DNA from 4 places in the Bradyrhizobium sp. USDA 3256 genome. Region 1 is predicted to be linked to each of the others. Evidence: predicted binding sites of a transcription regulator. Region 1 holds the regulator's gene; each other region holds the start of a gene.
What was found. The regulator HrcA, encoded in region 1, represses chaperone genes, less so after heat shock. The targets are predictions, from matches to a motif close to GTTAGCACTCNCNNNNNGNGAGTGCTAAC.

Region 1 (5,214 bases):
GACCGCGCCGCTGATCGTCCCGCTGATCATCAGTTTCGGCTCGCCGTTCCTGATCGCGCTGTCGCGCGAGCCCGGCGCGGCCGATCGTCAGCTCAGCTTCGCCGCCGGCCTGCATGCCGGGCCTGTCTACATCGAGTCCGACGGCCACGCCGCCTGCGTGCAGGTCGATTTCACTCCGCTCGGCGCCTACGGCTTCTTCGGCGCCGCCGTGACCGATCTGGTCGGGCGCATGGTCGATATCGACGATGTGCTCGGCCATGATGGCCGTCGTCTGCGCGAGCAACTCGGCGCCGTGACGTGCTGGCAGCGCCGCTTCGACCTGATCGAGGCGTTCGTGCTGCGCCGCGCCGGCCACATGCCGTCTCCCGAAGTCGCGTTCGCCTATCGAAGACTGGCGCGGGCGGCCGGCACTATCAGCATCACGGCATTGGCCGACGAGATCGGCTGGAGCCGCAAGCATCTGGCCGGCCGGTTTCGGTCCGAACTCGGCCTCGCCCCCAAATCGCTGGCGCGCATGATGCGGTTTCACCGGGCGAGCCGGCTGGCACAAAGCGGCGCAGCGCTCGGCTGGGCGGGGATCGCGGCGGAAAGCGGCTATGCCGACCAGGCCCATCTCGCCCGCGAGTTCGTCGAATTCGCAGGCGAACCGCCGACCGCCTGGGCGCGCCGCCAGGCGCTGACCGACCGCCGGCTGGTTCACGCCGGCGATGGGCTGGCAGACTGGTAACAAACCTTCAAGCCAACGCCGCGTTGCCTCGTGCAGGATGGCGCCGTCAGCCAAGGAGGTGAGCGACCATGACGCACGACATCGAACCGCCCCGCATCTACCCGACCCTGCGCTGCAAGGACGCCGAGGCGATGACCAATTGGCTCACGACGGTGCTTGGGTTCAGCGAACACGTCGTCTACCGCGATGGCGGCGTGATCCATCACGCCGAGCTCGCTTACGGTTCCTCGATGCTGATGCTGGGCCAGAGCCGTGACGACGCATATGGCAGGCTGGTCGGCGACCTCGACCACCGCCGCACCGACTCGATCTATATCGCCATCGACGATCCCGACGCGCTGCACGCGAAGGTCAAGGCTGCCGGCGCCAAGATCGAGATGGAACTGCGAGACACCGACTATGGCAGCCGCGACTTCGCCTGTCGCGATCCGGAAGGCAATCTCTGGAGCTTCGGCACCTATTGGCCGAAGGCACACGAGAAGCCGCGACCGTGAGCCCGCGCAATCCGCGAGCTCACAAACGGGCAGCCGGGATCGGGACGGATCAGGCGGTGATGTCGGCGGTCGGGGCGGCCTTGGCGCCGCCCTTGGAGACGCCGACCAGGGCCGGACGCAGGATGCGCTCGCCGATCATGTAACCGGCCTGCACGACCTGCACTACGGTGCCCGACGGCACCGACGGATCAGGCACCTCGAACATCGCCTGCTGGAAGTTCGGATCGAACTTCTCGCCGATCGGGTCGAACTTCTTGACGCCGTTCTTCTCCAGCGCGTTGAGCAGCGAACGTTCGGTCAGCTCGACGCCTTCGATCAGCGCCTTCAGGCCGGGATCGGCGGCCTCCTTGGTCTCGGCCGGCACCGCGTCGAGCGCGCGCTGCAGATTGTCGGCGATATCGAGCACGTCGCGGGCAAAGCCGGTGATGCCGTAGGTCTTGGCGTCGGCGACCTCGCGGCGGGTGCGCTGGCGGAGGTTCTCCATCTCGGCCAGCGTGCGCAGCGTCCGGTCCTTCGCCTCGGCGAGTTCCTTGATCAGCGCCTCGGCCGATCCGGCCTCGGGCTCGTCAGGCATGATGTAGGGCTTCGAGACCACGGGCTCACCCGTCGGCGCCGAATTCTCGGTGTTGTCATTGGCCCGGTTCGGATCGGTCATGGCTTGCCTTCTCGAAAACTCGCGTCGGTTCAAATCTTGGGGATTGCTTGGCCGGGATATCGTGCTTTGGGCGGCGAAAATCAAGCGCAACATACCGGTCTCGGGAACTGGGATCTCCGGCTTGGGTGAAGAAAACCCGTCAAATGGAAGCGAAATCGCCCTCCGGTCAGCCGCCCAGCATCTTGCTGACGATGCGCGCGGCATAGTCCACCGTCGGGATCACCCGCGCATAGTTCAGCCGCGTCGGTCCGATCACGCCGAGGACGCCCACGATCCGCCCCTGGGCGTCGCCGTATGGCGCGATGATGGTCGAGGAACCCGACAGCGAGAACAGCTTGTTCTCCGAGCCGATGAAGATCCGCACGCCCTCGCCGCGTTCGGCGCGGCCGAGCAGATCGATCACGCCGCGCTTGGTTTCGAGATCGTCGAACAGCGACTTGATGCGCTCGAGGTCGTCGAGCGCATGCAGGTCCTCGAGCAGATTGGCGTGACCGCGCACGATCAGCTGGCGGTCCTCGTTCTTGCCGCCGGACCAGCTCGCGATGCCCGCCGCGACCACCTTTTGCGTGAGCTGATCGAGCTCGGCGCGGTTTTGCGTCAGTGCCGTCTCGAGCTCGAGCCGCGCTTCGGCCAGCGTCCGGCCGCGGATCCGCGCATTGAGGAAGTTGGTTGCTTCGGTCAGGGCCGAGGATGGAACACCCGGCGGCAGCGCCAGCACGCGGTTTTCGACCTGGCCGTCTTCGCCGACCAGCACGACCAGCGCCTTCTCCGGCTCGAGCCGCACAAACTCGATGTGCTTAAGCCGCGCATTCGACTTTTGCGTCAGCACCACCGCCGCGGCGCGGGTCAGTCCCGACAGCCGCGTCAAGGCTTCGCCAAGCGCGGCCTCGACAGATTGCGCGCGTCCGACGGCAGCAAGCTGGGTCTGGATCGATTGACGCTCGGCCTCGGTGAGGTCGCCGACCTGCATCAGCGCATCGACGAAGAAGCGCAGCCCGAGTTCGGTCGGCAACCGGCCGGCGGAGGTGTGCGGCGCATAGATCAGGCCGAGCTGCTCGAGATCCGACATCACATTGCGGACCGAGGCCGGCGACAGCGGTAATGCGATCAGGCGTGAAATGTTGCGCGAACCGACCGGCTCGCCGGTCGCGAGGTAGCTTTCGACGATTTGACGAAAAATGTCGCGCGAACGCTCGTTGAGCTGGGCGAGCCCGGCATGCGGCGCGATCAGGCCAATCGGATCGTGGTGAGTCACACTCCAGTCCCTCACAATTACTGCATAATTTGTCGATCCGGGAGGCCGATGACAAGCATGCATTCGGCCCCCTCGTACCGGACCATACCGGGGCCGAAAACCCTTGCCGCTGCCCCTTCCCGCTCCTACAAGCACGGCCAGCCAATTTTCTCGGATTTCTGGAGGATTTCATGCGGCCAAGCCGCCGTGCACCCGATGAACTGCGTCCCGTGTCGCTGGAACGCGGCGTCGTCAAATATGCCGAGGGTTCCTGCATGGTGAAGTTCGGCGACACCCATGTGCTGGTGACCGCCACGCTGGAAGAGCGGTTGCCGCCGTGGCTGAAGGGACAGGGCCGCGGCTGGGTCACCGCCGAATACGGCATGCTGCCGCGTGCCACCCTGGAACGCACCCGCCGCGAGGCCTCGGCCGGCAAGCAGGGCGGCCGGACGGTCGAGATCCAGCGGCTGATCGGCCGCTCGCTGCGCGCGGCGGTCGATCTTGAGGCGCTCGGCGAACGCCAGATCACGGTCGATTGCGACGTCATCCAGGCCGACGGCGGCACCCGCACCGCCTCGATCACCGGTGCCTGGGTGGCGCTGGCCGACTGCATCAACTGGATGAAGACCCGCAACATGCTGAAGGCCAATGTGTTGCGCGACAATGTGGCGGCGATCTCCTGCGGCATCTACCAGGGCACGCCGGTGCTCGATCTCGACTATGCCGAGGATTCCGAAGCCGACACCGACGCCAATTTCGTCATGACCGGTGACGGCCGGATCATCGAGGTGCAGGGCACCGCCGAGAAGACGCCGCTCTCGGAAGGCGAATTCCTGGCGCTGATGGCGCTGGCGCGCAAAGGTGTCGCGCGTCTGGTCGACTTGCAAAAGATCGCGGTGGCGTAGTCAGATTGGCCATGCACCGCCGAATCACCGGAAAGCTCGTCATCGCCACCCATAATCCCGGCAAGCTTGCCGAGATGCGGGAACTGCTGGCGCCGCACGGCGTGGAGGTGGTGTCGGCCGGCGAGCTCGATCTCGCCGAGCCCGAGGAGACCGGCGACAATTTTCGCGCCAACGCGGCGATCAAGGCGATCGCGGCTGCGAAGGCGACCGGACTGCCCGCCTTCGCCGACGATTCCGGCCTCGTGGTTGACGCGCTCGACGGCGCGCCCGGGATCTACTCGGCGCGCTGGGCCGGCGAGGGCAAGGACTTCATGGCGGCGATGACGCGGATCGAGCGGCTGCTGCAGGAACGCGGCGCCACCGCACCGGACCGGCGCAAGGCGCACTTTGTGTCGGCGTTGTGCGTGGCCTGGCCCGACGATCATCTCGAGGAGGTCGAGGCCCGCGTCGATGGAACCCTGGTCTGGCCGCCGCGTGGCAGTGCCGGCTTTGGCTACGATCCGGCTTTCCTGCCGGATGGCTACACGCGGACCTTCGGCGAGATGACCAGCATCGAGAAGCACGGCCTGCCGCCGCTCGGGCTCGGCCTGTCGCATCGCGCCCGCGCCTTCGTGAAGCTCGCGGAGATCTGCCTTGAGCCACGCTGACCGAGAAGCCTTCGGCGTCTACGTGCACTGGCCGTTCTGCCTGTCGAAATGCCCGTATTGTGATTTCAACAGCCACGTGCGGCATGCGCCGGTCGACGAGGAGCGTTTCGTGCGCGCGTTCGCCCGCGAGATCGAGACGACCGCCGCGCGCGTGCCGGGGCGGCAGGTGTCCTCGATCTTCCTCGGCGGCGGCACGCCGTCGCTGATGCAGCCGCAGACCGTCGGTGCCGTGCTCGATGCCATCGCCAAGCACTGGACGGTGGCGCGCGATGTCGAGGTCACGCTCGAGGCCAATCCGACCAGCGTCGAGGCGACGCGCTTTCGCGGCTATCGCGCAGCCGGCGTCAACCGCGTCTCGCTGGGCGTGCAGGCGCTCGATGACGCCTCGCTGAAGGCGCTGGGCCGCCTGCACACCGCCCGCGAGGCGCTCGACGCGGTCGCGATCGCGCGCGCTGCGTTCGACCGTTACTCGTTCGATCTGATCTATGCCCGCCCCGACCAGACGCCGCGGATGTGGGCCGATGAACTGAAGCAGGCGATCTCGGAAGCGGC
Region 2 (5,214 bases), 7.4 Mb from region 1:
ATCTTCGAGGCCTGCAACTTCCAGGACCTCACCGGCCAGCGCATCAGCAAGGTGATGCAGACGATGAAGTTCATCGAACAGCACATCAACGAGATGATGAACATCTGGGGCGGCGTCGACGCGATCAAGTCGCACGTTCCGGCGATCGTCGACACCCGCGAGGGCGATGCCCGCCTGCTCAACGGTCCGAAGCTCGACGGCGACGCCGGCCACGCCTCGCAGGACGACATCGACGCGATGTTCAACTGAGCGATCGCATCGGCAGAATACAAAACGCCGGCCCTCAGGCCGGCGTTTTTGTTTGAGCCATGGGCCAGCGCTCGCAGCGAGTCACCGGAGATAGACGAACCAACCAAATTGCGGCCACCACATGCAGTTTGTGCCAATTGCGACAATTGGAAAGTTACTGGCAGCTTTGGCATCGCTGACGCATACTGTGCGTGAGGGGAAATTGTCATGCGTATGCCGGGAGCCAACATTGGGTGCCGGTTGCATGGGACTTCCGGAGTAAATCCGGTCGTCCCCGCGCGGGGCTTGCACGTCCACTCATCACACAATCGCAGGTTCGCAGCCATTCGCCGTGCGTATCCAACGAGGGCGGACTGCCATCTTTCGCACGCTGCCGAAGCGCGAGGCCGCCTTTTGCAGCTGTGACGATCAGCGGCGGATCTCTTTCATTCGCGCCGATCGCGTACGCCTTGTTATCAGATCACTGATTTTGGGGGGAGCCACTGGAGTACTCAACACCGGAGATTGAACATGACGCAAGGAATTGTCAGGAATACTGCAATTGCGCTCTCGACTTTCGTTTGTGCGACACTGTTCTCCGTCACCTGGTCTGAGCAGGGCGGCATTTCGGCTTCGGTCGAAAGCGCCCAGGCGCGTGTGGGCCGACCGCTGACGCCCGTGAGCGTCGCGGGCGTTGCGCGTCGTCAAACCCGGCGCGCCGCCTACGGATACGGGGTTGGCGCGGGCGTCGCCGCTACGGCAGCTGTCGCTGCGGCTGCCGCTACTGCGCCGGCCTATTCCGGCTGGGGCACAAACGATTGGACCAATTCGTATGCCGCCCAGACGGATCCCTACTTTGGCCAGCCCTACTATCCGGCACGAGCCTACCAAAGGATAAGCCCGTATTACGGCTATGCCGGATGGACGGAGTACAAGGCAGCCAATGGTATCGGCTGCGAGCCTGGCACGATGACCAAGATGGCTGACGGCCGCATGTACGTCTGTCAGTGAAACCGGCGCAACGCCACCGCAAGAGGGCGGCTCAACGAGCCGCCCTCTTTCACGATGAAGCAGATCGATCTCACGCGGCGACGGGTCGCGCGCGGCGTTGATCTACGTCAACATCGCCTCCCCCCTTGCCACTGACGATACCTTGGGCCGCATCTGAAGCGGGCTCCATCACCTTCGGTTCACGTGCGATGAGGAGGATCACCATGCGTCGGACGAACATTGTTTCGACCAAGTCAGTGACGTTTGCGGGAATAGCAGCGAGCCTGATGTTGGGGTTTGCAGGCGCCGCTCTCAGTCCAGCACCGGCCAACGCGGTGATCTACTGCACGTATGTCGGTTATCCGGCAGGCTGCGTGGCGCGGGCAGGCGTTGTGCTCAGGCCTCGTCCGGTGGCGCGCGCTGCGGTCCGCCACAATGCGGGCGGCAATTTGAATGGCGGCGTCAATCGGGTTGGCGTGCGGCGATAAGGTAGTGTTGCGGGTCTCCTTGCCTTCTCCCCTTGTGGGAGAAGGTGGCGCGGACGCAATCCGCGCCGGATGAGGGGTTCTATCCGCGAGCCAGCAAATGAGAGAGGGTCACGCGCGGAGGAAGACCCTCACCCGCTTTGCATCTGACGATGCAATCCGGCCTCTCCCACAAGGGAAGAGGCGAACCGGCTGTGCGGCCGTAGATCGGTCGAAAACTGATCGCTCGCTTTCACGCCCTCGGGGCGCAGCGGACATAGACCATGTTGCCGTAGCGGACCCCGGCGTCCTTGTCGACGAAGCGGGTGATCATGACGCGGCCGTCGAACGAGACGATCTCGCGGTCCTGCTCGCCGGGCGTCGGTCCTGGCGGGCCGATATAGTTCTTGCCGCTCGGGGAACCCTTCAGCCGCAGTTCCTGCGGGGTGGCCTGGTCGGCCAGATGCATGATCACGCCGCCGTTCTGGCCGGCGCCGATCACGTAAGGCTGCTTGCACTGGCCGCGCGCGGCGGCCTCGGTGCGGGCGCGATCGGCGGGATTCTGGAACGAGGCGAGACCCCAGCGGCCGACGATCTCGTCGGCGCGGATGCTCGCGGGCATTTCGGGGGCGACCCCCGGCTCGGCCGGCGCCGGCTCAGGGTTCGACGACAACGACGGCAGGCTCATGCTGCCGCACGCCCCCAAGAGTGTCGTCAGCGCCGAAACAGCCGCGAACCGTGCGACCAATCGCGCGTTGAATGACCTGATCATATGCATCCCCCGACTATGTCCCGGCCGCACCCGTCCCGCAGCCAAGCGTAAAACTTAAGACGGAGCAATGACGTCTGACAAAATTACGTCATCGCTACGATTTGGTTTCTGGTCCACCATCCTATATTGGCCTCACCAAGGCCTTAACCCGTTTGCTTGACAGAAACTGCGCCAAGCCATATTTCCCGGCCCACAATTAGCACTCTTGCACCACGATTGCTAAAAGCGTCGGGCGTCCTGCCCAGCGCCGACCGGGCCGGCATCCAACGCCGGTCCCGATGAACCGGACCTGAAACCGAGCCTCCAAGAGGGAACGTCATGGCTAAATCCACCTTCCGCCCCCTGCACGACCGCGTCGTGGTCAAGCGTATCGATGCCGAGGAGAAATCCAAGGGCGGCATCATCATTCCGGACTCGGCGAAGGAGAAGCCGTCCCAGGGCGAGATCGTCGCCGTCGGCCCGGGTGGCCGCGACGAGGCCGGCAAGCTGATCCCGATCGACCTCAAGGTCGGCGACCGCGTGCTGTTCGGCAAATGGTCGGGCACCGAGGTCAAGCTCGACAACCAGGAGCTCCTGATCATGAAGGAGTCCGACATCATGGGCGTGCTGGCGTAATAAGGCCGGCAATTCCAGAACCCGCCGCACCCTCTAGCTGTCATGCCCGGGCTTGACCCGGGCATCCATCAATCTTCGCAAGATTCTCGCAAGGACGATGGATTGCCGGGTCAAGCCCGGCAACGACGATCGCAGATGCCGGCACCCGCACCGAAACATTCCAGGAGTTCAAATCAATGGCTGCCAAGGACGTAAAATTCGCCGGAGACGCCCGCGACCGCATGCTGCGCGGTGTCGACGTGCTCGCCAACGCCGTGAAGGTGACGCTCGGCCCCAAGGGCCGCAACGTCGTCATCGAGAAGAGCTTCGGCGCTCCCCGCATCACCAAGGACGGCGTCACCGTCGCCAAGGAGATCGAGCTCGACGACAAGTTCGAGAACATGGGCGCGCAGATGCTGCGCGAGGTTGCTTCCAAGACCAACGACACCGCCGGTGACGGCACCACCACCGCGACCGTGCTGGCGCAGGCCATCGTCCGCGAGGGCGCCAAGTCGGTCGCCGCCGGCATGAACCCGATGGACCTCAAGCGCGGCATCGACACGGCAGTATCGGCCGTGATCAAGGACATCGAGAAGCGCGCCAAGCCGGTCGCCTCCTCGTCCGAAGTCGCCCAGGTCGGCACCATCTCGGCCAATGGCGATGCCGCGATCGGCAAGATGATCGCGCAGGCAATGCAGAAGGTCGGCAACGAGGGCGTGATCACCGTCGAGGAGAACAAGTCGCTCGAGACCGAGGTCGATATCGTCGAGGGCATGAAGTTCGACCGCGGCTACCTCAGCCCCTACTTCATCACCAACGCCGAGAAGATGACTGCCGAACTCGAGGATGCCTACATCCTGCTGCACGAGAAGAAGCTGTCCGGTCTGCAGGCCATGCTGCCGGTGCTGGAAGCCGTGGTGCAGTCGGGCCGTCCGCTCTTGATCCTCGCCGAGGACGTCGAGGGCGAGGCGCTGGCGACCCTGGTCGTCAACCGCCTGCGCGGCGGGCTCAAGGTCGCCGCCGTCAAGGCGCCGGGCTTCGGCGATCGCCGCAAGGCGATGCTGGAGGACATCGCGATCCTGACCGGCGGTCAGCTGATCTCCGACGACCTCGGCATGAAGCTCGAGAACGTCACGGTGAACATGCTCGGCCGCGCCGGCAAGATCGTGATCGACAAGGAGAACACCACGATCGTCAAGGGCGCCGGCAAGAAGAAGGACATCGACGCCCGCGTTGGCCAGATCAAGGCGCAGATCGAGGAGACCACCTCGGACTACGACCGCGAGAAGCTGCAGGAGCGCCTTGCCAAGCTCGCGGGCGGCGTTGCGGTGATCAAGGTCGGCGGTGCGACCGAGGTCGAGGTCAAGGAGAAGAAGGACCGTGTCGAGGACGCGCTGAACGCGACCCGCGCCGCGGTGCAGGAAGGCATCGTGCCCGGCGGCGGCGTCGCGCTGCTGCGCGCCAAGAAGGCGGTCGGCCGGCTCACCAACCCGAATGCCGACGTCCAAGCCGGCATCAACATCGTGCTCAAGGCGCTCGAAGCTCCGGTCCGCCAGATCTCGGAGAACGCCGGTGTCGAGGGCTCGATCGTGGTCGGCAAGATCCTCGAAAACAAGTCGGAGACCTTCGGCTTCGACGCGCAGACCGAGGACTATGTCGACATGGTCGACAAGGGCATCATCGACCCCGCCAAGGTGGTGCGCACCGCCTTGCAGGACGCCTCCTCCGTGGCCGGTCTGCTCGTGACCACCGAGGCCATGGTCGCCGAACTGCCGAAGGACGCAGCGCCGGCAATGCCGGGCGGCGGCGGCATGGGTGGAATGGGCGGCATGGGCGGCTTCTAAGCCTTACCCGCGCAATCCGCATCGCAATCGAAGGCCGCCTCCGGGCGGCCTTCTTTTTTGCAGTTTGATTACGATCGGGGTGCAAGGATCATCTGATGTCCCGCGACGCCAAATCACTGACGTTGACGCTTGTGCTGTTCTACGCGATCGGCGCGTTGCTTGCGTTAGGCACCTATTCCTCGAACAGCATCGATGATTTTGCGGTCGTTCTGACGTTCTGGATCAAGCAAACGTTGACGTTCGCCGTCCTCGGCGCGGGTTATGGCGTCTATTACGTCATTTCCGGTTCTGTCGGTCATCGTCCAAAGGCGCCGCTGCGGTT
Region 3 (5,214 bases), 3.6 Mb from region 1:
TGCCTCCCTCGCAAGTGAACGCATTCTCCGCAACGCTTGCTCGCGTCACGGGAGCTGACGCTCCGTGCTCAATTCAGATTTTTGAGTGAACTTCGATCTCGTCCCGAGCTTACTGTGCGGGACGCTGACGACACTGTCGGTTCGGTTTGCGACTCTCGCACGAAATTTTTTTTGAAATTGTCAACTCAGACCAACGTATATTTACGGAGAGTGTTGTGCATAACGTGCATGCTGTGAGCAGCGTAAGGCTCTGCATCAGTGCGAGGTTGTGGACGTATTCGCATCGGCCGCGCTGCGGTAAGTCGCCCGGCGAGCCTGCCCCAAACAAAAACCCCGGCATCGCTGCCGGGGTTTTGCATTTCGTAGATTGCCTTGGATGGCTGGATCAGAAGTCCATGCCGCCCATGCCGCCGCCCGGAGGCATCGCGGGGCCGCCGGCGTTCTTCTTCGGCAGCTCGGCAACCATCGCTTCCGTGGTGATCAAGAGCGCGGCAACCGAGGCAGCGTTCTGGATCGCGGTGCGCACGACCTTGGTCGGGTCGATGATGCCCTTCTTGACGAGGTCGGCATAGTCGCCGGTCTGGGAGTCGAAGCCGTAGTTGTAGGTCTTGTTCTCCAGGATCTTGCCGACGATGACCGAACCGTCTTCACCGGCGTTGATCGCGATCTGGCGAGCCGGAGCCGACAGCGCCTTGCGCACGATCTCGACGCCGGTCTTCTGGTCGTCGTTCTTGGTGCGCAGGCCCTTGAGCTGCTCGGAGGCACGGAGCAGGGCGACGCCGCCGCCCGGGACGATGCCTTCCTCGACAGCCGCGCGGGTCGCGTGCATCGCGTCATCAACGCGATCCTTGCGCTCCTTCACCTCGACCTCGGTCGCGCCGCCGACGCGGATCACCGCGACGCCGCCTGCGAGCTTGGCGAGACGCTCCTGCAGCTTCTCACGGTCGTAGTCCGAGGTGGTCTCCTCGATCTGCGCCTTGATCTGGGCAACGCGGGCGTCGATGTCGGCCTTCTTGCCGGCGCCGTTGACGATCGTGGTGTTCTCCTTGTCGATCATCACCTTCTTGGCGCGACCGAGCATCTGCAGCGTGACGTTCTCGAGCTTGATGCCGAGGTCTTCCGAGATGGCCTGGCCGCCGGTCAGGATCGCGATGTCCTGCAGCATGGCCTTGCGGCGATCGCCGAAGCCCGGAGCCTTGACGGCCGCGACCTTCAGGCCGCCACGCAGGCGGTTGACGACGAGGGTGGCAAGGGCTTCGCCTTCGACGTCCTCGGCGACGATGACCAGCGGCTTGCCGGTCTGCACCACGGCCTCGAGCAGCGGCAGCAGCTCGTTCAGCGAGGAGAGCTTCTTCTCGTTGATCAGGATGTAGGCGTCGTCCATCTCAACGCGCATCTTGTCGGCGTTGGTGACGAAGTAGGGCGAGATGTAGCCGCGGTCGAACTGCATGCCCTCGACGACGTCGAGTTCGGTCTCGAGCGACTTGGCTTCCTCGACCGTGATGACGCCCTCGTTGCCGACCTTCTTCATGGCGTCGGAGAGGAACTTGCCGATCTCGGCATCGCCGTTGGCGGAGATGGTGCCGACCTGGGCGATCTCCTCGTTCGAGGTGACCTTCTTGGAGTTCTTCTGGAGGTCCGCAACGACGGCTTCGACCGCGAGGTCGATACCGCGCTTCAGGTCCATCGGGTTCATGCCGGCGGCGACCGACTTGGCGCCTTCCTTCACGATCGCCGCGGCCAGCACGGTCGCGGTGGTGGTGCCGTCGCCGGCCGCGTCAGCGGACTTGGAGGCGACTTCGCGCACCATCTGGGCGCCCATGTTCTCGAACTTGTCCTCGAGCTCGATCTCCTTGGCGACGGTGACGCCGTCCTTGGTGATGCGGGGAGCGCCGAACGACTTCTCGAGCACGACGTTGCGGCCCTTCGGGCCGAGGGTCACCTTCACCGCATTGGCGAGGATGTCGACGCCGCGCAGCATCTTGTCGCGCGCCTCGACGGAGAATTTGACTTCTTTAGCTGCCATCTGAGTTTTTCCTTGAGAGAATGACTGGAGGGAAAGAGGCGCTTAGGCCGCCTTCTTCTTGGAAGCGGGGACGTCGAGCACGCCCATGATGTCGCTTTCCTTCATGATCAGCAGGTCTTCGCCGTCGATCTTGACCTCGGTGCCCGACCACTTGCCGAACAGGACACGGTCGCCGACCTTGACGTCGATGGGGATCAGCTTGCCGGCTTCATCGCGGCCGCCCGGGCCAACGGCGATGACTTCGCCCTGCGAGGGCTTTTCCTTGGCACTGTCCGGAATGATGATGCCGCCAGCAGTCTTCTCTTCGGCGTCGATACGCTTGACCACGACGCGGTCGTGAAGCGGACGGAATTTCATGCAGTCCTCCTAAACATTTGTAGATGCTGTAGATTTTTGGAGAGTTAGCAGTCCAGTCCAGCGAGTGCCAGACTGGTTGGGCAGGAGATAGGCCAAGCCTTGGCGGCGGGCAAGTGCCTCTAGCAGAAAAATTGGCACTCGTGAGTGCGGTCTGCCAGAAGGATGCCGAGATCATTTCGGCATCCTTAATGCCGCCCGAGAGGGGGCGCCGGGGCTATTAGCAGATGCGGTAAGCTGCTGCCAACGCAAGAAATTTCAACAACCTATTAAACATTTAGGCTTGAGATGGGTTAGTCGCGTGCGTCACATTTCTCTCATGTGAGCGCATCCATTGCCGGTGGTCCGGCGGGGGAGGTCGGCCACCACGTGAATGCGCTCCGTCACAGGAGGTTGGCATGGTCTCGCGAGTTGGTGGGGTTGTTTCCGACGATTTCCGGAAGCAGTTGCTGGGGTACGGGCTGACGACGGCGCAAATCCTCTATCGGATGCCTGATCATCCCTCGTTGCTGCAGACCTATGTCTGGCAGAACTACGACCTGTTTCCGAAATTTCCGGCGCTGCAGGATTTCCTCGCGTTCTGGCAAGCGAAGCTCGAAGGCCCGCTGTTTTCGGTGACGGTGGCGCATTCCAAGCTGGTCAAGCCGGCCGAGCTGCGTGCCGTCGACGGCGTGTTCCGGCTGCATTGACCGGGCAAGGGGGCAAAAGCGCGCTGTGCGCCTTTGCTCGCCTCGCGGCGCGCGACTTGTGTTAGCCTCTCTCCGTCACAAAAAGACGGGAGGCGAAACAATGGCCAAGAAGACGGCATCAAGATCGGCAGCCAAGACCGCAGTGAAGAAGAAATGGTCGGGGCTCGGCGCCGGCACCAGGAAATCGTCCGCGAAATCGTCCGCGCGCAAGACCATTAAGTCGAAAGGCCGCGTCCCGGCGGCGAAGAAGAGCGCGCCGAAACCTGCGACCAAGGCGCGGCCGAAACAGCGCGTTGCGATCAGCCATCACCGCGAAGACGACTTCAAGGCCGACGGGCTGCGCGCTTACGCCAAGTACCGCGACCTCGGCATCGCTGCCGCCTCGCATGGCCTCGCGCAGGCGCACGTCATCCGGCTTCAGGGACCGTGCAACCCCGATGAAGTGTCGAAGTTGCACTTCCACGATGTCGACTTCCAGATGGTCTATGTGCTCAAGGGCTGGGTGAAGACCTACATGGAAGGCGAGGGCGAGACGCTGATGCAGCAAGGCAGCGCCTGGACCCAGCCGCCGCGCATCAAGCACATGATCCTCGACTACTCCGACGACGTCGAACTGCTGGAGGTGATCCTGCCGGCCGAGTTCAAGACGGTGGAGCTGAAGGCGTAGGCTTTTCGCGGCCGTCATGGCCGGGCTTGACCCGCCATCCATCCTGCTTCGAAAGATTCTCCTTGGCCGATGGATGCCCGGGTCATAGGCGAGCGGAAGCGACGCCGTCCTTCGGACGGCTATGCCCGGGCATGACGACCTGGTCGAAATTACGTAGCCCGGATGCAGCGAAGCGAAATCCGGGGCTTCCATACGCGGCCGAACCGTCCCGGATTGCGCTGCGCTGCATCCGGGCTACTGCGGCTACGGCTGCGTCAGCATCCCCACGATCGCGCCCATCAGGCAGGTCGTCAGCGTGCCCGAGACGATCGACTTCAGCCCGAGCGCGTTGATCTCGTCGCGTCGCTCGGGCGCCATGATGCCGAGGCCGCCGATCATGATGCCGAGGCTCGCGAAATTGGCAAAGCCGCACATCGCGTAGAGCATGATCAGCCGCGAGCGTGGATCGAGCGCGTCGGGGCCGAGCTTCGACAGGTCGACATAGGCGATCAGTTCGTTCAGCACGGTCTTGGTGCCCATCAGGCTTCCCGCCGTGATCGCCTGCGGCCAGGGCAGGCCCATCAGCCAGCACACCGGCGCCATGACGTAACCAAGCAGGCGCTGCAGCGAGATCTTCGCGCCGCCGATCTCCGGCAGCAGGCCGATGATCGCGTTCGCCAGATACACCAGCGCGACCAGCACCAGCAGCATCGCGATGATGTTCATCAAGAGCTCGAGCCCGGCCGCCGTGCCCTTCACGATCGCGTCCATCGTCGACGACACCTGGATATCGGGATTGTCGAGCGATCCGCCGGTGCGCTTGTCCGACGTTTCCGGCACCATGATCAGGCTCACTAAAATTGCGGCCGGCGCGCCGAGCACCGAGGCGATGACGAAATGCGCGGCCGCATCCGGGATCAGCGGGGCCAGCAGCGTCGCATACAGCACCAGCACCGTGCCGGCGATCCCGGCCATGCCGCCGGTCATCACCAGAAACAATTCGCTGCGGGTGAGCTGCGCCAGATAGGGGCGGATGAACAGCGGCGCTTCGACCATGCCGAGGAAGATATTGGCCGCGGTCGAGAGCCCGACCGCGCCGCCGACGCCGAGCGTGCGCTCGAGCAGCCAGGCCATGCCGCGCACAACAGGCGGCAGCACGCGCCAATAGAACAACAGCGTCGTCAGCACGCTCATGACCAGGACGATCGGCAGCGCCTGGAAGGCGAGGATGAAATCCGAGCCCGGCGCCTTGGGATCGAACGGCGCCGGGCCGCCGCCGACATAGCCGAACACGAAGGCGGTGCCGGCGCGGGTCGCGGCGGCAATGGTGCCGACCGCGTCATTGATCGCGCCGAAGGCCTGCGTCACCAGCGGCACCTTGATCAGCACCAGCGCGGTCGCGATCGTGACGACGAGCCCGATCGCCGCCTGGCGCAGCGACACCTTCAGGCGATTCTCGCTCAGCGCCCAGGCGATCAAGAGCAACGCCACCACGCCGA
Region 4 (5,214 bases), 6.6 Mb from region 1:
ATGCGATGGTTACGAAGCTTGAGACCGCGTGCGAGCAGCGGCGTCTGTATGCCCTCCTATCTATCTTCGGTTTCCTTGATCGGCAAAAATCGCGCCCAGCCGCCACGCAAGCGGCCGGGCGCGGCTCCTGTCAGAAGTCCATTGGTGGCGCGGCCGTTGAAGCAAGCTCAGCTTTCTTGGGCTTGTCGGCCACCAGCGCTTCGGTAGTGATCAACAGCGAGGCCACCGAAGCCGCATCCTGCAGGGCGGTTCGCACGACCTTGGCCGGATCGATCACACCGGCTTTCACGAGGTCCTGATATTCGCCGGTCGCCGCATTGAAGCCCCAGCTATAGCTGCTGCTTTCGAGGAGCTTGCCGACGACCAGCGAGCCGTCCTCACCCGCATTCTGGATGATCTGCCTGGCCGGGACCTGGATCGCGCGACGAACGATGTCGACGCCCGCCTTCTGGTCCGAATTTGTCGTTTTGATACCATCGAGCGCCTTCAGCGCACGCAGCAACGCCACGCCGCCACCGGGAAGGATGCCTTCCTCAACAGCAGCACGTGTCGCGTGAAGGGCATCGTCGACACGGTCCTTGCGCTCCTTGACCTCGACTTCGGTTGCGCCGCCGACGCGGATGACCGCCACACCGCCCGCCAACTTCGCCAGCCGCTCCTGCAGCTTCTCGCGATCGTAGTCGGAAGTGGTCTCCTCGATCTGGGCCTTGATCTGCGCGACTCGCGCCTCGATGTCCTTCTTGGCGCCGGCACCGTTGACGATGGTCGTGTTCTCCTTGTCGATCACAACCTTCTTCGCGCGGCCGAGCATGTTGAGCTTTACGTTCTCGAGCTTGATGCCAAGGTCCTCGGAGATTGCGGTGCCGCCGGTGAGGATCGCGATATCCTCAAGCATCGCTTTGCGACGATCGCCGAAGCCCGGCGCCTTCACGGCCGCGACCTTAAGTCCGCCACGTAGACGGTTGACGACAAGCGTCGCAAGGGCTTCGCCTTCAACGTCCTCGGCCACGATGAGGAGCGGCTTGCCGGATTGGACCACCCCTTCGAGCAGCGGCAGCATCGACTGCAGGCCGGACAATTTCTTCTCGTGGATCAGGATGTAGGGATCTTCGAGCTCGACACGCATTTTCTCGGTGTTCGTAACAAAATAGGGCGAGACATAACCGCGGTCGAACTGCATGCCCTCGACCACCTCGAGCTCGGTGTTGAGGTGTTTGGCCTCCTCGACCGTAATCACGCCTTCATTGCCCACCTTCTGCATCGCATCGGCCAGGAAACGACCGATCTCGCTGTCACCATTGGCGGAGATAGTGCCGACCTGAGCGATCTCGTCATTAGACGTGACTTTCTTCGCGTGGGTCTTGAGGTCGTTGACGATGGCGTCGACCGCGAGATCGATGCCTCGCTTGAGATCCATCGGGTTCATCCCGGCCGCGACCGATTTCGCGCCTTCCTTGACGATGGCTTGCGCCAGAACAGTCGCCGTGGTCGTGCCATCACCGGCGAGGTCGTTGGTCTTCGACGCAACCTCGCGCACCATCTGGGCGCCCATGTTCTCGAACTTGTCTTCGAGCTCGATCTCCTTGGCGACAGTAACGCCATCCTTGGTAATGCGCGGCGCGCCAAATGACTTCTCGATCACCACGTTGCGCCCCTTCGGGCCGAGGGTGACTTTCACCGCATTCGCCAGCGTGTCCACGCCCCGCAGCATGCGCTCGCGGGCCTCGGTTGAAAATTTGACTTCCTTGGCAGCCATGATCCTGATCTCCTTTCTATTCGATGACTGTCAGCTTCTTTTGCGACCTTACGCCGCCTTCTTCAGCTTGCCGTGGTGTTCGACGACGCCGAGAAGATCACTCTCCTTCATGATCAGCAGATCCTGGCCATCGATCTTCACCTCGGTGCCTGACCACTTGCCGAACAGGACTCGATCTCCGACCTTCACGTCGAGCGGGACCAACTGGCCTTGTTCGTTTCGCCCGCCGGGACCCGCGGCGATGACCTCGCCTTCTTGCGGCTTCTCCTTTGCTGTGTCGGGAATGATGATGCCGCCGGCGGTCTTTTCCTCGGCGTCGATGCGGCGCACGAGCACGCGGTCGTGCAATGGACGGAAATGGATGCACATCCTCCTTAATGGGTGTAGCGATGTCATAGACCGGGGCCGGAACCGGCCCCCGGCGGGAAAGGAATTAGGTTCGTGGCAGGGGGCTTCAAGAGGGCGGTCAAAAAATTTTGGCAGTCCATTTGGTCGACTGCTAAACTACTATCGATGGCGACCTTCGACGCTTCGCGACGCCTCACCGCTGCCGCAGGTTCGTGCAAACTGTAAACGACCGTCATTCCAAGTAGTCCGGAGGGTCGGCTTGCCCGGCTTGAGAAGCTCAGGAAGCTTTCCGCACAAGTGCAAGGCGTGCCTGAGGACCGATGCGTGAAGTTGGGCGCCGACCCGGGCGAGCTTCATGGATTCGTCCAGAGGATCCTGCCATCAATCCGGCAATTCCGGCTGTGGACCGAGAGCAGGACAGAAACGGTTCGTCAACGTACTTCGTCCCCTCCGTGGATCTTCATGTGGTTTGAGCCTTGGACGAGGAGCATCTTCCTTGTCCTGACCGGCGGCACCCTTCAGGAGGTCGTGCTCCTCGATTTGCTGCCGGCGACGATCGGCAACAGCTGGGTCAAAAGCACCTCAACCTTGTTGGGGCGTCGTAGAGATGATCTGCCTCAGGCCGCGCGCCGCCGCCCGGCCGGACGCTCTACTGCGAGCCGGTCTTGAAAAATGGGCCAGCTCTCCTAAGTCGATCGCCGCCGAATCCCATGTGGGATTGGCGAGCTCCGAGGATTTGTTCCTCGCACAATGTTAGTTGCAGGAGGATGGGACAATGAAGACCCCTTATTTGCCGTCTTGGCCCCACTGGAACGAGATCATCCCAGGCATGGTGAGGCAGCTGAGCTGGCTCTCCAGTTCGTTCAAAGACTGGCTTACCAGGCTTCAGGCTTGGAAGAGCAAACGCTAACCGGGAGGGCAAGCTATGCGTCGTTGGCTCGTTGCGTCCGCCCTCTTGGCCGCAGCGTCTAGCATCACTCAGGTTGCGGGCAAGGAACGGGCGCTCCCGAAGCAGCAAGTTCAGCCCACCGCAACGCTTCGCGCCAGCCGTCTGACGGAACGATCGCTCGCCGGAGGATCGATGCGAAGCGCCTCAACGGGACATCGGATTTCCGCGCGAAGGACCTGATCCGCGATATTTGCAGGGGGTGCTCGTCCTAAATTGCGAGCATGGGCAGCGCAGTTTCATCGCGCGGATTTGGTCGCGCGATGATCGTTCGAGATATTTGCAGGCGCGCCGTTGGAAGCGAACGATGTCCGTTCAATCTGCCGCTTAAACGCTCGTTCAAAAACGTGAAAAGTGGCCATCCGCTTGAACCTCCGGCGCGCGTCGGCGTTTGTAGCCTTTTTAGTCAGGAGGATCTTATGAAGGGGAAGGCTGCTCTGATCGCCATTGCGGCTTTGGCTTTCACGCCGAGCGCAATGGCAATGCCGAATGGCCTGCCGCAGGCGCATCAGATTGCCAAGAGCAAGCCCAACGCTGAGCAGGTCCGCTGGATCTGTAATCCGTGGGCCGATGCTGGTGGCGTCCGACGTTCTACGGCGCCTACGCCTATTATCCGCCGCCCCCGGTTTACTATCGGCCCCCGGGCTTTTACGTCGGCCGGCCATGGTGGCACCGCCGCTGGCACCATTGGTAGTGACCGTCAACGGCACCGGAAGGTCTTTCCGGCCGTTGACGAAACAACGGCAGGATCGCCAACTCGAGTGCAATCCGGCACCACGCGCCGAGCTAGTTTGACATGGCTGGCGCAGGCCGAGGGGAGCGGTTTCGGTGCGCCTCAAGCGCCTTCCCAATATGGAGCTACGCTTTGTGGAAGCGGTGCAATGCCGCTTCCTGCGTGCGGTCACCCCAGTCAAAATCCTCGTCGGCTCGGAACGACGGTGCGCGCCTCAACTCGTCGTCCTCGATGTCGAGCTCGCAAGAATCGAGCTTTGGATTGTAGCGCAACCGGCCCCAAGGCAAGGGAATCAGGTTGGTGCGGGAGCCGAAAAGCCCGCCAACACTGAGCACGGCATACAACAATTTCCCCGATGCCTTGTCGATCATCAACCACTCGATGTGACCAAGCACGGCACCATTGGGCCATCGCACTGCCATGCCCACGACGTGATCGCTTGCGATGAGTTGATGTGGTCCAGTCGTGGCCTTGACCATCATCTCGCCCTCCATCACTTGAGATGAAGCTTTGGCATGAGTTGGCTTCTGTTATCCTCGCCCATTGTCTTCTTGAGTTCAGTGGCGAACCCATAGTTTCGTGGCAGGCACCGCATCAGCCGAGGCCCCTTCGACAACAGCAGGCAGCACGACGGATTTTCGGCATCGATGCCGACAAATGCAGTCTGCAACTACGTAGTCGGTCATGCGCCGCTCTACTCGCTTCGACCGCCCTCAAGCCACTCGACCTTTTGGATCATATACGTCTTACCGCCGCCCGGTGTCTCAACGAAAACGGTTTCACCTTTGCTCTTACCGATTAGAGCCCTGGCGATCGGTGAAGTCACGGAAATCCTGCCAGCGCTTGCGTTTGCCTCGGGCTCGCCAACGATCTGCCAGATCAGCTTTTTGCCACTGTCCTCATCGATCAGCGTCACGGTGGCACCGAACTTGATCGCATGGCCGGACAGCTTCGATACATCGATAATGTCAGCGCGCGCGAGCTTGTCCTCCAATTCGGCGATTCGCGCTTCATTCAGTTCCTGTTCTGCGTGGGCCGCCTGATATTCAGAGTTCTCGATCAGGTTAGCATCGTCGGCAATCGCCTGCCGAATTCTCTGAACTAGGTCCGGGCGAGCCACTCGGATGCGGTGTCTGAGTTCGGCATCAAGGACAGCGTGACCCGCAGCAGTTATTGGAAATTTTGTCATCGCCTTGTTACTTGTGTCGACTAGTTCGCAGAACGCTTAAAGGAGGGATCCGCCAGCGCTCTTCCAAATGCGCTAACCATCGCCGCAGCCTCATGATCCCCGCGATCATCAAGGACGCGATAGAGCAATTCTGCGCTCTCTCGGAATGCTGCCAAAAGGGCTGGCTCACGTTCGCACAAGACGCCTGCAATGCAGAGAGCGAGTGCCTCCGTCCCCATTTTGACCTGCGCTAAGGGATCTGC

Region 2: ACVWY5_RS03745 (co-chaperone GroES) is a predicted target of HrcA. The motif match lies at 2,650-2,678, and genes of this name have one in related genera.
Region 3: groES (co-chaperone GroES) is a predicted target of HrcA. The motif match lies at 2,427-2,455, and genes of this name have one in related genera.
Region 4: groES (co-chaperone GroES) is a predicted target of HrcA. The motif match lies at 2,232-2,260, and genes of this name have one in related genera.

The regions. Positions count from the first base shown of each region.
Region 1 is NZ_JBSSAE010000002.1:7,830,418-7,835,631, forward strand. Features, by position in the region: gene ACVWY5_RS38890 (helix-turn-helix domain-containing protein) at 1-727, shown strand, start outside; gene ACVWY5_RS38895 (VOC family protein) at 796-1,221, shown strand; gene grpE (nucleotide exchange factor GrpE) at 1,271-1,876, opposite strand; gene hrcA (heat-inducible transcriptional repressor HrcA) at 2,043-3,131, opposite strand; gene rph (ribonuclease PH) at 3,302-4,015, shown strand; gene rdgB (RdgB/HAM1 family non-canonical purine NTP pyrophosphatase) at 4,027-4,662, shown strand; gene hemW (radical SAM family heme chaperone HemW) at 4,649-5,214, shown strand, end outside.
Region 2 is NZ_JBSSAE010000002.1:434,564-439,777, reverse strand. Features, by position in the region: gene ACVWY5_RS03765 (protein phosphatase CheZ) at 1-249, shown strand, start outside; gene ACVWY5_RS03760 (hypothetical protein) at 760-1,239, shown strand; gene ACVWY5_RS03755 (hypothetical protein) at 1,428-1,706, shown strand; gene ACVWY5_RS03750 (hypothetical protein) at 1,936-2,454, opposite strand; gene ACVWY5_RS03745 (co-chaperone GroES) at 2,773-3,069, shown strand; gene groL (chaperonin GroEL) at 3,246-4,892, shown strand; gene ACVWY5_RS03735 (hypothetical protein) at 4,988-5,214, shown strand, end outside.
Region 3 is NZ_JBSSAE010000002.1:4,246,771-4,251,984, reverse strand. Features, by position in the region: gene groL (chaperonin GroEL) at 386-2,026, opposite strand; gene groES (co-chaperone GroES) at 2,069-2,383, opposite strand; gene ACVWY5_RS21880 (usg protein) at 2,779-3,069, shown strand; gene ACVWY5_RS21875 (cupin domain-containing protein) at 3,170-3,736, shown strand; gene ACVWY5_RS21870 (NupC/NupG family nucleoside CNT transporter) at 3,980-5,214, opposite strand, start outside.
Region 4 is NZ_JBSSAE010000002.1:1,233,722-1,238,935, reverse strand. Features, by position in the region: gene groL (chaperonin GroEL) at 131-1,756, opposite strand; gene groES (co-chaperone GroES) at 1,805-2,119, opposite strand; gene ACVWY5_RS07525 (PRC-barrel domain-containing protein) at 3,909-4,265, opposite strand; gene greA (transcription elongation factor GreA) at 4,478-4,972, opposite strand.